DNA from 2 places in the Anaerostipes sp. Marseille-Q3525 genome. Region 2 is predicted to be linked to the other one. Evidence: riboswitches for the same ligand, from Rfam matches in the RefSeq annotation. Region 2 holds a riboswitch; the other holds the start of a gene.

Region 1 (7,441 bases), on a different contig from region 2:
CAATGGAGTTAGTGTAATTTCTTCTTCTCCATAAGTGCACTGATGTGTCGCACGATTCAGAATAAGTCCTGAAATCTCCAGAGTATCTTCCTGATCAGATCCAGAACCATCGTTATATCTTGTAAATCTTCGTAGCTGTGCTTTTACTCTCGCCATAAGTTCAAGAGGTTCAAATGGCTTCTCAATATAATCATCAGCTCCTAATGTCAATCCATTGATCTTATCCATGGATGATACTCTTGCAGTCAGCATAATAACTGGAAAATTGTGCTTTAATCGGATCTGTTTTAAGATTTCAAATCCATCAATATCCGGCAACATCACATCAAGGATCGCCAGATCAATATTCTCGTGCTCTACACATGCAAGTGCATCTTTTCCATTATAAAATTTAAATACATTATAATCTTCATTCTTTAAATATAATTCAATAAAGTCAGCAATTTCTTTTTCGTCATCTACTACTAATACTGTTGACTGTCTCATCTGCTTCCTCCTTGTTTACTCTTTACCCCCAGGGATCACCTGAAATCTGTGGCCTGTTTCTTCCTCTTCCAGTTCTTCTCTTGTATGACCTTTTAGTGCATATACAGGAACTGTCTTATAAAGTTTAAGAATCAGGTCACAAAGGGTTCTCTGTTCTTCTCTTGCATTATCTTCTAACAAGCCTGTATACGCCTCTGTAATTTCTGTATATGTTACTCCGTTTTGAATCTTTACAACCAGTGATTTTACGATCATCATAGCCTGATACTGATCATCCTCTATATTCTGCATGACAAAATCAAATAAATCTGGAATACCACTCCAATTTCCAACTCCATTTGACAAGGCTAATTCTTTGTACTGATCTTCACTGTAAATCTTCCAGGAAATATCTTTGTTAATGGTCCATTTGATAAACACATCATTCCTGTCATCCACCTCTCTGCTTGCATAGATCAGTCTTAAATTCGTCTGATTTCTCAATAAGATACCAGACTGCCAGAATACAACTCTGTGCATCACAAATTCTTCCAACTCATCATATGTCATATCTTCTATCATGTTATCCCTGATGATCTCACAACATTCATAAATATCCAGAATACCATATAAAAATAACATTCCAAATAAAATATTCTCAAGTCTTGTGTATTCTTCCATCTGAGCCTGTGTCCGATGACTCTTAAGCGAAAAGAAAAATTTGTCTTTTGCCTCCATATTAATATAGATCGTATCATCTTCATAAGAGAGAAATCCAAGAAAATGCAACTGTTCCAGTTCTCTTAAATACATCTGCGTGATCAGGCTTTCTCCTTCCATCTCCCAGCACTGTAATAAAAATTCAATTGCTTCCTGTTGCAGCATCTTCGTCACAAGCTGTGGTCTATCATAAAGTTTCTCTGCAACTTTAGCTGCCAGAGATATCTCTGCTTCTCCATCATTAAAAGGGGCACCGAGTCTCTCGCACACAACCATAAGGTTCACCTGCGGATTCGTTGCGAGTTCTTCTACAAATGTTCTTCCTGATGCTTTTATCAATGACATAACTATCCTGCCCTCCTTCGTTTCAATCTTATAAAGTATATCTTATCAGACCCCTCCCGTCCAGTGGGACATTTAAAAAGATTTCTTTAAAATAACTCTCTGATCTTATCAATCTTTTCTTTCGTCATGCGATATCCCATATCATATGTCTGCTTCAATACATCAATATCCTTTTCCAGACTTTCAATTGGATATTCTGGCCTTAAGATTACTGCTTTTCCTTCTTGTTCGAGTTTCTCACAATATCTTACTGTTTTGTTATATTCGATATGTCTCTTCATTAAAAGTTCCGGCAAATGTGGATATTTTCTCTTCAGTAGTTTCGCTGTGATCTTATGGCTTCTGCTTAGTTCTTTTCTATATCCTTCAGGTCTAGTTAATACGATCAGATTCTTCTCATTGCCATCTTTGATTGACTTTCTGATCGGGATCGGATCTGCCAGTCCTCCATCATAATATGGCTTTCCATCAACATAAATCGCTGGAAATACAAGTGGTATCGCACATGTTGCACGAAGCATCATACACTTTTTGTCTAATTTCATTCCATCTTTATATTCTACTTTTCCTGTCCATGCATTGGTCACTCCAACTCGGATTCTTCCTTCGTATTCATAAAATGTCTTCCAGTCAAATGGATATAACTTATTCGGAATCGTATCATATACAAAATCAAGTCCAAAGAGACTTTTATCTTTTAATAAATTTCCTGCTCCTAAATATCGTTTATCATTTCTATGATTCATAAGAATCTTTAAATTACGTTCTTTTTGTTTTGAAATATATGAAAATCCATCACAAATCCCCGCTGATACACCGATCATATATGGAAACATGATATCTTCATCTAACAATGCATCCATCACTCCGGCACTGAAGATTGGACGGAATGTTCCGCCTTCTAAAATAATACCTGGCATGTTATGTCCTCCCATCGAGTAAAAAATATCACTTTATCTCTCCTAAATTTTATAATAAGTGACACTTGTTAAATATTATATCACGTTTTCATAATAGAATGTTACATTTACTCAAAGAAATTATGAAAAGAATTCGAATTTTGTGTGAACAAAAAATAACCTTTTTTGTTGATATATCGTGCCCTCGATGGTACAATGTTGATGTAACTGAAATGGGAGCTTAAAAGGTGATACCTTAGCTGAGAGGAAACTTACGTTTCGACCATGGACCTGATACGGGTAATGCCGTCGTAGGGATTTGGATGCTATGAATACAAGACGAACTGTAAACGGGCATCAGAATGTACCTTTAGTTTGTCTTTTTTTATCTCAACATATCTATTTTAGATTTTGACGATAAAATTATAATTTAAACCGAATAAAGTCTCCCAAAATTTTATATTTTGGAGGTATACATTTTATGAATTACACAACTCAAATGAATGCAGCAAGGCAGGGAATTATAACAAAAGAAATGGAAGCTGTTGCTACTTATGAAGGAATTGATGTGAAAGATCTTATGGCTGAAGTTGCAGCTGGCACGATCGTTATTCCTGCCAACAAGAACCATAAGTGTTTAAAACCTTTTGGTATCGGAAATTCCTTAAAGACAAAGATCAATGTAAACCTTGGTACATCCAGAGACTGTTTAAACTTAGATGTTGAGATGGAAAAAGTAAATAAAGCTGTTGAGATGGGTGCTGAAGCGATCATGGATCTTTCTTCTTTTGGACATACTCACGTATTTCGTAAAAAACTTGTCAATGAATGTCCTGCGATTCTTGGTACAGTTCCTATCTATGATGCGATCGTTTATTACAATAAAGCACTCAAAGACATCACATCTCGTGAATGGATCGACGTTTTCAAGATGCATGCTGAAGACGGCGTTGATTTTATGACGATCCACTGTGGAATCAATCGTAACACTGCAGATCGTTTCAAAGCGATGAAGCGTAAGATGAACATTGTTTCCCGTGGTGGTTCCTTAATCTTCGCATGGATGGAAGCAACTGGTAATGAAAACCCATTCTTCGAATATTATGAAGAAATCCTCGATATCTGTAATGAATATGACGTAACTTTAAGCCTTGGTGATGCATGCCGTCCTGGATGCCTTGCTGATGCGAGTGATATTTCACAGATCGAGGAACTGGTAACACTTGGTGAATTGACTGCACGTGCATGGAAAAAGGATGTTCAGGTTATGATCGAAGGTCCTGGACATATGCCAATGGATCAGATTCAGGCGAATATGAAGATTCAGCAGACGATCTGTCATGGAGCTCCATTTTATGTACTCGGACCTCTTGTTACAGATATCGCTCCTGGATATGACCATATTACTTCTGCAATCGGTGGTGCGATCGCCGCTGCATCTGGAGCAAGCTTTTTATGCTATGTAACTCCTGCAGAACATTTACGTCTGCCTAATGTTGACGATGTAAAAGAAGGAATCATGGCTTCTAAGATCGCAGCTCATGCAGCAGATATCGCCAAAGGTGTAAAAGGTGCCATGGACTGGGATAACCAGATGGCAGCTGCCAGACAGAAACTTGACTGGGAAAAACAGTTCGAACTTGCTCTTGACCCTGAAAAGGCAAGAAGATATCGTGCAGAATCTACTCCTGAAAGAGAGGATACCTGTACAATGTGCGGAAAGATGTGTTCCGTACGTAACATGAATGCCGTCCTTGCCGGAGAAGATGTGGACGTCATCTAATACTTTTAAGCATCCAGACTGTTTTTATTTTAGGCCTCCGGCACATGTCAGATTCTATTTTTCGTATCTGAATATATATATGAAAGAAGGTACTTTATATTATGAGTAATGAAAGAAATGGCTTCTCCAGCCGCTTAGGATTCGTCCTCGCAACGGCCGGATCTGCCGTAGGTCTTGGAAACATCTGGAGATTTCCATACCTCGCTGCCAAATATGGTGGAGGAACTTTTTTATTGACTTATTTAATCCTTACTTTAACGTTTGGATTTTCATTAATGATCACTGAAGTTGCATTAGGAAGAAGAGCTGGAACCAGTGCGATCCGTGCATTCGGACATTTCAATAAGAAATACACATTTATCGGTTATCTTACAACACTGATCCCATTTATCATTTTCCCTTATTATTGTGTGATCGGTGGATGGGTAACAAAATATGCACTTGTTTCTATTCAAGGTGGTATCCACGATGCTGCTTCTGATACATTTTTTACAGGATTTATCAGTAAATCTGCAGAGCCTATGATCTGTGTTCTTGTATTTTTGATCGTTACTACTTTAGTTGTTGCTGGTGGTGTCAAAGGTGGTATTGAACGTGTCAGCACGATTATGATGCCGGTACTGATCGTCTTACTGATCGGTGTATCCATATTCTGTATTACAAGACCAGGTGCTATGGCCGGAGTTGCATATTATATCAAACCAAACTTAAAAGATTTCAGTCCAACAACGATCTTAGCGGCACTTGGACAGCTGTTTTACTCTATGTCACTTGCCATGGGTATCATGGTAACCTTTGGTTCTTACATGCCAAAGAAATCCGATCTTGAAAAATCTGTAACACAGGTTGAGATCTTTGATACCGGAGTTGCTTTCCTTGCAGGACTTATGATCGTTCCAGCTGTATTTATATTCTCTAACGGAGATTCTTCTATGCTTGCGAAAGGACCATCTTTAATGTTCGTTATGCTTCCTAAAGTATTTAACAGCATGGCATTTTCAAGCATTATCGCAGCTGTATTCTTTATTTTAGTGTTACTTGCAGCACTTACTTCTTCAATTTCGCTGCTTGAGACACTCGTCGCAGTACTGATGGATAAGTTCCATATGAAACGTGGTACTGCCTGCATTACGATGTTTATTGTTGCTCTGTTACTAGCAGTTCCATCTTCTTTAGGATTTGGAGCATGGAGCAATATTACGATCCTTGGATTTGATTTCCTTGATTTCTTTGATTTTATCAGTAATAGTGTATTAATGCCGATCGCTGCATTCTTAACATGTATCTTTGTTGGTTATATCATCAAACCAAAAGAGATCATTGATGAAGTTGAAAGTTCTGGAGAATTTAAGAGAAAACCTTTATTCCTTGTTATGGTTAAGTATATCGCACCTATTTGCATTGTTGCTATTTTGGTGTTCTCTGTACTTGAAGGACTTGGATTTATCACAGTCTAAAAAAATAAATACCTCATGGAAACGCGCTCATACGGTTTCCATGAGGTATTTATTTTTTCCTGGAGTTCACTGGCGAAATTTATGTGTTGTTTGATAAGATTTTTACTTCTTAAAAATTATTTATTCTTTTTCCATCCATTTCATCGCAACATCTTTCCAGAAATTCCTGTATCATCAATGTTTTATCCACAAAGTAATAGTTTTCTTGTATTAATTTAGGAAAACTATTGGTCCCTATAGGTATGGCTTTTTATTCTACCGGATGTAAATTCTTCAATGAAATGTCCATAATAGGCGCTGAATGTGTTAACGCTCCACAAGATACATAGTCAACCCCAATCTCACGGATCGTCTTTAAACGTTCTTTTGTAACGTTTCCGGAACACTCTGTCTCGGCTCTTCCGTCGATCAGTTTGACTGCTTCTTTCATTGTGTCATCATCCATGTTATCTAACATGATGATATCTGCTCCTGCTTCTACGGCTTCTTTTACCATGTCAAGATTCTCTGTCTCTACTTCGATCTTTCTGACAAATGGTGCATAGTCTTTCGCCATAGCAACCGCTTCTTTGATTCCACCTGCTGCTCCGATATGGTTATCTTTCAGCATAACTCCATCAGATAAGTTATAGCGGTGATTATGTCCTCCACCAACTGTGACTGCGTATTTTTCAAATGGACGCATATTTGGTGTTGTCTTTCTTGTATCTAATAACTTTGTTTTATATCCTTCTAATTCTTTAGCTAATTCACTTGTCATTGTTGCGATACCACTCATTCTCTGTAAGTAGTTTAATGCAACACGTTCTCCAGATAAAAGGGCACGGATATCTCCTTTGACAACTCCCATCAGCTGTCCTTTGGTTACTTGATCTCCGTCTTTTAATTCTGTCTCAAAAACAACAGTATCATCTAAAAGTTTAAAAACTCTCTCAAATACTTCTAATCCACAGATGATCCCATCCTGCTTACAGATTAAATTCACTTCTCCCTGTTTTGGTTCTGGCATCACTGCGTTTGTGCTGACATCTTCCTGTGTGATATCTTCTTTTAATGCATTCATCAGATATTCATCGATGTTAATTTTCATCGTTACACCACTGATCATAAAAACTTCTGTCCTTTCGTTTGATTTCATCAAGAACAAGCTGTTCATTCTCTTTTTCACGCTGTTCTTCATTCTTATACTGACTTAAATCTACTTCGACTGTCTCGGCTTTTGATGGATGTTCTGTGATGTCTTTCGCTGCTGCCTTGGCAAATACAAGTGATTCCAGTAAAGAGTTACTTGCCAGACGGTTTCTTCCATGAACTCCATTACAACTTGTCTCACCAACTGCATATAAATGATCCATAGATGTCTTACTGTCTAAATTAACCTTAATTCCACCCATAAAATAATGTTGTGCTGGTGTTACTGGAATTGGTTCTTTCGTCATATCATATCCTTCATCTAAACACTGTTTGTAGATATTAGGAAATCTATGTTTGATCCTCTCTCCGTCTAAATGTGTCACTGTAAGATACACATGATCGCTTCCGTCTTTCTTCATCTGTTTACAGATCTCACCTGTTACAACATCTCTTGGCTGTAATTCATCTGTAAAACGTTCTCCATCTTTATTTAACAGGTAAGCCCCTTCTCCTCTGACTGATTCAGAGATTAAGAATCTTCTTCCTGGCTTCTTTGAATAAAATGTTGTTGGATGGATCTGGATATAGTTAATATTCTCCAGTGTCACATTATGACGCAGACAAATAGCCAGACTGTC
Region 2 (7,441 bases):
TGATAGACATGTTTTGATACAAATAGTTTCATTTGTGGATGAAAAAGGAATATGGTAAACTGATATTAAAATGAACAATAAATTAGAGCAATAGTTAAGAAACGTTTCTTTAAAATAACAGGAAAGGGAAAGATTATGTACAAAATCAGCAATTTCAGTGACAACGACGACGTAAAGATCATCGACCAGTCAGGACCATTTGAAGTCATCGAATATCAGAGAGACTTAAGTGTTATGCCAGAAGATGCCCAGTTAGCATTCTTCTGCAGTCAGATGAACGTAAGAAAACGTCAGCTTAAATGCGAATTATCTAAAGGAAATGTAACAATTCAGGCAGGTGCCATGCAGTGGATGGCAGGAGATGTCTCTGCGACAACAGGAATCAAAGGAGCAGGAGATTTCTTATCCAAGACAATCCGGGGAAAAGTAACGGGAGAATCTGCGATTAAGCCAGAATATACAGGAGAGGGAACTCTTGTTTTGGAACCTACATATAAACATATCATTTTATTAGATCTTGACGAATGGGGTAATTCGATCGTATTAGATGATGGTTTATTTTTAGCCTGTGAATCTACACTGAAACAAAAAGCAGTCAGAAGAAAGACGTTCTCTTCTGCATTTGCAGGTGGTGAAGGATTCTTCAACCTAGGATTAAAAGGAAGCGGAGTTGTCTGTCTGGAATCCGATTGCCCAAGAGAAGAATTAGTGGAAATCACATTAGAAGATGATGTTATAAAGATTGACGGAAACCTTGCAATTGCATGGAGTGGAAGTCTTGACTTTACGGTAGAACGAGCAGGAAGATCTTTGCTTGGTTCTGCAGTGAGTGGTGAAGGTCTGGTAAATGTATACCGTGGAACAGGAAAAGTATTATTAGCACCAGTTGTGAATCAGGCAATGAAACCACAGCAGGTGGTGGAGAAAGAGCCAGTGATCGTTAGTGATGACGACGAATAAGAATATAACATATATACAAAAGATTGCTTCATAAAAAGAAATAGCATTTGTTACAAAAAATAAGTAACTTTAGTAAGAAATGCCATTGCAACTTTTATTTTTACATTCTTAGCTTTTGCCATTGCACAGTTTGGATTATTAGCCGTTGTAAAACAGGGATATGCATACCTTGGATACGCAGCATTTATCACACTGTTTGTTCCATTTATTGTTCATGTGATCGCAACAAAAGGAAAAGAAATTTAAAGTTTGTATACAAAAACTTGAAAATTCAAACGATTTGATCTATAATAACAAAGAAATAAAAACAGGGAGCTTGTGAAACAGGCTGAGAGGAAAGTAAAACTTTCGACCTTTGAACCTGATTTGGGTAATGCCAGCGTAGGAAACGAAGATCATGAATCGCGAATATACGGAAAGTTACTAAATCAGTAGCTTTCCGTTTTTTTGTGTTTATAGGCAAGTAAATTTTATGAGAAAACAGCCTATAAAACAATGCGGTCAATTGGGGGCACCACTTTTGATCGCAATACAAAAATAATGCATAAGAGAAAAGGAGAGATACTTATGAGAACAGCATTATCAATCGCTGGAAGTGATTCCAGTGGAGGCGCTGGAGTTCAGGCTGACTTAAAGACTATGACAATGAATGGTGTATTTGCAATGAGCGCCATTACAGCACTGACAGCCCAGAATACAACCGGCGTAACAGGAATCTTAGAAGCAGATCCAGAGTTTTTAAAGAAACAGATCGACGCAGTCTTTGAAGACATCAGACCAGATGCAGTCAAGATTGGAATGGTTTCCTCGAGTGGACTGATCAAAATGATCGCAGAGAGATTACAGCATTATAAAGCGGAAAATATCGTTGTTGATCCAGTGATGGTAGCAACGAGTGGATCAAGATTATTAGAAGAAGATGCTGTAGATACATTAAAGAAAGAACTATTACCGATTGCAACGGTAATCACACCCAATATTCCAGAAGCAGAGATTCTTTGTGGTATGGAGATTCACACGGAAGAAGATATGGTAGCAGCGGCAAAAGCAATCTATGAAGATCTTGGATGTGCTGTCTTATTAAAAGGTGGTCATAACATCAACGATGCCAATGACTTATTATATACAAAAGAAGAAGTTTCTTGGTTTAAAGGAAAGAGGATCAACAACCCAAACACACACGGAACAGGATGTACTCTTTCTAGTGCCATCGCAGCAAATCTTGCCAAAGGTTTTGATCTTAAGACTTCTGTACAAAGAGCAAAAGATTATATTTCAAGAGCTTTAGCAGATATGTTAGATTTAGGAGCTGGAAGTGGACCAATGAATCATGCGTTTGATTTAAAAGATGAATGGAAAGAGGAGGCATAAGTGATGGGAAGCAGAAGAACATCAATCTTTGAAAACGGACTGATTTGGTTTGGAGCAGGAGTTTCATTAGCAGAAATTTTAACAGGTACAAGTTTCGCACCTTTAGGGTTTACCAAAGGATTATTAGCGATCATCATTGGACACATCATTGGATGTGGAATGATGTTTTTTGCCGGATTTATTGGTGGAAAGACAAGAAAAAGCGCAATGGAAACTGTAAAAATGAGCTTTGGATCAACAGGAGCTTTGTTATTTGCAGTATTAAATATTTTACAGTTAGTTGGATGGACAGCCATCATGATTTATGATGGATCATTAGCGGCAGCAGGAATCTTTCATGTGGCAAACTGGGTATGGCCAGTTGTGATCGGAGGACTGATCATCATCTGGATCTTAGTTGGAATTGAAAGTTTAGGAAAGATTAATACGGTTGCAATGGCAGCTTTATTTATCTTAACCGTTGTATTAAGCTTTATCATTTTTGGACATGGATCATTAAATACGGTTGCAAACGATGGATTAACATTTGGCGCAGCTGTAGAACTTGCGGTAGCTATGCCATTATCATGGCTTCCATTGATCAGTGACTACACAAGAGAAGCAAAAGAACCAACAAAAGCAACATGGGCAAGCGTGATCGTCTATGGATTAGTCAGCTGTTGGATGTATGTGATCGGTATGGGAATCTCTATTTTCACAGGAGAATCTGATATCGCACAGATCATGGTAAAAGCCGGACTTGGAATCGCAGGATTATTAATTATCGTATTCTCAACCGTAACAACAACATTCTTAGATGCATGGTCTGCTGGAATTTCCAGTGAATCTTTATCTAAGAATATCAATGGAAAATGGATCGCAGTTGCAGCAACAGTGATCGGAATCATTGGAGCCATTGTTTATCCAATGGATGACATCACAGATTTCTTATATCTGATCGGTTCAGTCTTTGCACCAATGATCGCCGTACAGATCGCAGATTTCTTTATCCTTCATCAGGATTTTTCAAGAAAATCTGTATGCATTCAGAACATGCTTGTATGGGTTGTTGGCTTTATTGCATACCGCTGGCTGATGGGTGTCGATACGATCCTTGGAAACACACTTCCTGATATGGTGATCACGATTGTTTTAAGTGTGATCGTAAGTTTATTGTTTGGGAAGAAGCATGACTAAGCCCTTTATAAATTAACTTATATAATAATAACGAAAAAATGGTTTTATATTATATGCAAAATATGATATAAAGCCATTTTTTTTATTTAATGATCTTGGATGGGTATCACATAATCAGGAAGAAATCTATCAAAATACGATTTATGTTGTAAAGAAACTGGTTACAGACGCAGGGATTGATAAAAATAAAGTTGCAGGAATTGGGGCAGCATATTTGGCAGGAATTGCTTTGGAAATTTATGATAAAACGATTTTTGACCAGATTAAGTGTGATAAGTATGAGCCATTAATGGAAGAGGAGCGATGGAAACATAAAAAGTATGGTTGGAAAAAAATAATTCAGAGTGCTTGTGAGAAAAATTAAATTAAAAATAGCACAAATCTATAATGCCGTATAGGATATTTTTATATCTTATAAGGTATTTTTCTGTTCATAACCTATTGACAAGTACAATTTCATTCCTTATAATCATATTATTCCTATTAAAATTGTATGAAATATAACGAAGAAGGTGACAGAGATGAAAGAAATATTATGCTTCGGAGATTCCAATACATACGGACTCATCCCCGGTACAAATAGAAGATATAACAGAGAAACAAGATGGACAGGTATTTTATCAGAGAAGCTTTACGATAAAGGATATAGAATCATTGAAGAAGGATTATGCGGAAGAACCAGTGTGTTTGATGATGCAACAAGAGATGGAAGGAATGGAGCGAAAGTACTTCCGATGCTTTTAGAAACACACACACCGCTTGATCAGGTGGTTTTAATGCTTGGAACCAATGACTGTAAAATATACAATCATGCAAGTGCAGAGCGTATTGGAAAAGGCATCGAAAAATTAATCCAACAGATCAAAAAACATGATCCTACGATCGATATTTTATTAGTATCTCCAATTGAACTTGGAGAAGATGTATGGAAACCAGGGTTTGATCCCGAATTTGATCAGCATTCTGTGAAAGTATCCAAACAATTAAAACAGACATATTTAAAGATTGCATGGAAATACGGATGTGATTTTCTTGCAGCAAGTGATGTAGCCAAACCAAGTAAGGCAGATATGGAACATATGAATGAAGAAGGACATAAAAACCTTGCAGAAGCCATCGAATCATTTCTTGTAGAAAAAGAAAGAAATCATTCAAACGACTATGTAAATGTGGTATGATAAGACAAATGATACAAAACATTCAGAAAGGAATTTTACATATGGAAATGATCAATCCACAGGAATGGAAAAAAGACCTGCCAGCATTTAAAGAAAAGACAGACCGGTTTTATGCAGGAGAATTAAGTAAAGCAGATTATAAAGGATTCTCCGGTGGTTACGGAAGCTATGCACAGAAAGATGGAAAGGCAAGCATGATCCGTCTTCGTATGGCGGGTGGTCATTTAACAAAAGACAAATTAAAATTTATCGCAGACAGTATTAAAACATATAACGTAGATAAAGTACATTTGACAACATGTCAGGCAATTCAGTTACATAACTTACAGCCAGAAGCAATCTATGGAATCATGGAAGGTGGATTAGATCATGGCATTGTAACAATGGGTGGTGGTGGAGATTTTCCACGAAATGTTACTGTATCTCCATTATCCGGTGTGCAGAAAGGAGAATATTTTAATGTTCTTCCTTATGCAGAAGCAGCTGGAGAGTATTTAATGACATTTATTAAAAAAGAAGTCATGCCAAGAAAGTTAAAAGTTGGATTCTCAAATGGGCCAGCGAATGAGACACATGCAACATTCCGTGATCTTGGATTTGTGGCAAGAGAAGATGGAAACTTTGATGTTTACAGTGCCGGTGGACTTGGCAATAATGCAAGATTTGGACTGAAAGTTGCTGAGAATGTAAAACCAGAGAAGATCCTTTATTATATCTGTGCAATGCGAGAGACATTTATCGCACATGGAAATTACAAACAGCGTGGAAGAGCCAGAACTCGCTATATGCAGGAAACTTTAGGAGAAGAAGGATATATCAAAGCATTCCATGAGAAATTAGATGAAGTTTTCGCATCTGGACAGGATTTAGATCTTCATGTAGAGATTCCTGAAGTAACAAAACAAGGAGATGAAAGTAAAGCAGAAGGAAAACGTGTGATCGAGCAGAAACAAGAAGGATTATATGCAGTTGCTTATCATCCATTTGGTGGCTGCCCAAAACCTGAGAAATTAGGACAGATCTATGATGTGATCAAAGATATGGATGAGGTAGAAGCACGGATCTCTCCAGATGAGACGATGTATATCATTAATCTGACTGGAGATGAAGCAAAGAAAGTTTCAGAAGTCACAAATGATGGTGCAGAAACATTGTTTGAGACATCGGTATCCTGTATCGGGGCAACAATCTGTCAGGTTGGATTAAGAGATTCTCAAGGACTGTTACACAAAGTGATCAAAGCAGAAAGAGAAGCCGGATTAAAAGATGGATCATTACCAAAGATTCATATTTCCGGATGTATGTCTTCTTGTGGAACACACCAGATCGGAGAGATCGGATTCCACGGAAGTATGAAAGTGATTGATAAAGTTGCTCATTCTGCATTTGTTCTTCATATCAATGGATCTGATTATCAGGGCAAAGAGGTTATGGGAGAAGAAGTAGGAACCATCCTTGAAGAAGATATTCCAAAATTCCTTGTAAAATTAGGACATACCGTTGAGAGCGAAGGACTTGATTATGCACAGTGGAATGCAAAACATCCAGAAGGTATCAAGGAAATCGCAAAAGAATATTTACAATAACAGGTAGAAGCAATGGCATATTTTCCAATGTTTGTACAACTAAAGAATAAAAAATGTCTCGTGATCGGTGGTGGCAGGATCGCGCTTCGTAAGATCGAAGTCTTAAAAGATTTTGAAGCGGATGTTACCGTGATCGCACCAGAGATGATACCCCAGATTCGGCAGATCGATAAGATCCGCCGAATCTTTCGAACATTTATGGAGGAAGATTTCAAAGAAGCAGAACTTGTGGTTGCAGCAACCAATGATCCAAAGGTAAACAGTGAGATCAGCAAGATCTGTATGCAAAGAAAGATTCCGGTCAATGCAGTTGATCAGAAAGAAGATTGCAGCTTTATTTTTCCATCCTATGTAAAAGAAGGAGAAGTAGTTGCGGCGTTTTCAAGTGGTGGTCAAAGCCCTATGATCACGCAATATTTAAAGGAAAAGATTAAACCAAATCTGACGGAAGAATTAGGACAGATCGCACAGATCTTAGGAAGTTTGAGAGCGTTTGCAAAATCATGTATTGCCACAGAACAGCAGCGCAAGGAATTTTATAAAGAATTATTACAAATCGGATTAAAAGATATTGATTCACTAGAAGAACAACGAATCAATGAAATCATTCAAAAATATACAAAAAATCAGAGTGAAATCGAGGAACAGTAAAATGGAACGTACAAGAAGATTAAGAACAAGTAATTATATGAGAGATATGGTGAGAGAAAACCATGTAAGAATTGATGAACTGATCTATCCGATCTTTGTCACAGAAGGAGAAGATATCAAGCATCCAGTAGAATCCATGCCAGGAATTTACCAGTATTCGCTAGACCGCCTGCCAGAAGAAATTAACAGAATTAAAGAAGCAGGGATCAAAGCAATTTTAATCTTTGGAATCCCAGATCACAAAGATGAAGTCGGAAGTGGTGCATACGCTGAAGATGGAATTGTACCAAAAGCAATCCGTCAGATTAAGAAAGAATACGAAGAACTGATCATCATTGCAGATGTATGTCTTTGCGAATACACTTCTCATGGACATTGCGGTCTTGTGAAAGATGGCATGATCTTAAACGACGAAACACTGCCACTTCTTGCAAAAGCATCTATAAGTTATGCAAAAGCAGGAGCAGATATCATTGCACCAAGTGATATGATGGATCTTCGAGTAAAAGCGATTCGTGA

Evidence for each region. Region 2 has a riboswitch for thiamine pyrophosphate ahead of thiD (bifunctional hydroxymethylpyrimidine kinase/phosphomethylpyrimidine kinase). Riboswitches for the same ligand answer to the same signal wherever they lie in the genome.
Region 1: it holds a riboswitch for thiamine pyrophosphate, as region 2 does, so the genes downstream of both, thiC (phosphomethylpyrimidine synthase ThiC) here and thiD (bifunctional hydroxymethylpyrimidine kinase/phosphomethylpyrimidine kinase) in region 2, are expected to answer to the same signal.

Annotation. Positions count from the first base shown of each region.
Region 1 is NZ_JAGTTT010000004.1:90,839-98,279, forward strand. Features, by position in the region: gene vanR (VanR-ABDEGLN family response regulator transcription factor) at 1-486, opposite strand, end outside; gene KE503_RS03530 (hypothetical protein) at 502-1,530, opposite strand; gene KE503_RS03535 (patatin-like phospholipase family protein) at 1,617-2,450, opposite strand; TPP riboswitch at 2,653-2,764, shown strand; gene thiC (phosphomethylpyrimidine synthase ThiC) at 2,911-4,212, shown strand; gene KE503_RS03545 (sodium-dependent transporter) at 4,314-5,669, shown strand; gene KE503_RS15040 (AAA family ATPase) at 5,779-5,913, opposite strand; gene nadC (carboxylating nicotinate-nucleotide diphosphorylase) at 5,920-6,777, opposite strand; gene KE503_RS03560 (L-aspartate oxidase) at 6,749-7,441, opposite strand, start outside.
Region 2 is NZ_JAGTTT010000026.1:27,535-34,975, reverse strand. Features, by position in the region: gene KE503_RS11425 (AIM24 family protein) at 136-960, shown strand; TPP riboswitch at 1,260-1,365, shown strand; gene thiD (bifunctional hydroxymethylpyrimidine kinase/phosphomethylpyrimidine kinase) at 1,528-2,331, shown strand; gene cytX (putative hydroxymethylpyrimidine transporter CytX) at 2,335-3,507, shown strand; gene KE503_RS11410 (hypothetical protein) at 3,722-3,871, shown strand; gene KE503_RS11405 (GDSL-type esterase/lipase family protein) at 4,029-4,685, shown strand; gene KE503_RS11400 (nitrite/sulfite reductase) at 4,727-6,271, shown strand; gene KE503_RS11395 (precorrin-2 dehydrogenase/sirohydrochlorin ferrochelatase family protein) at 6,284-6,922, shown strand; gene hemB (porphobilinogen synthase) at 6,924-7,441, shown strand, end outside.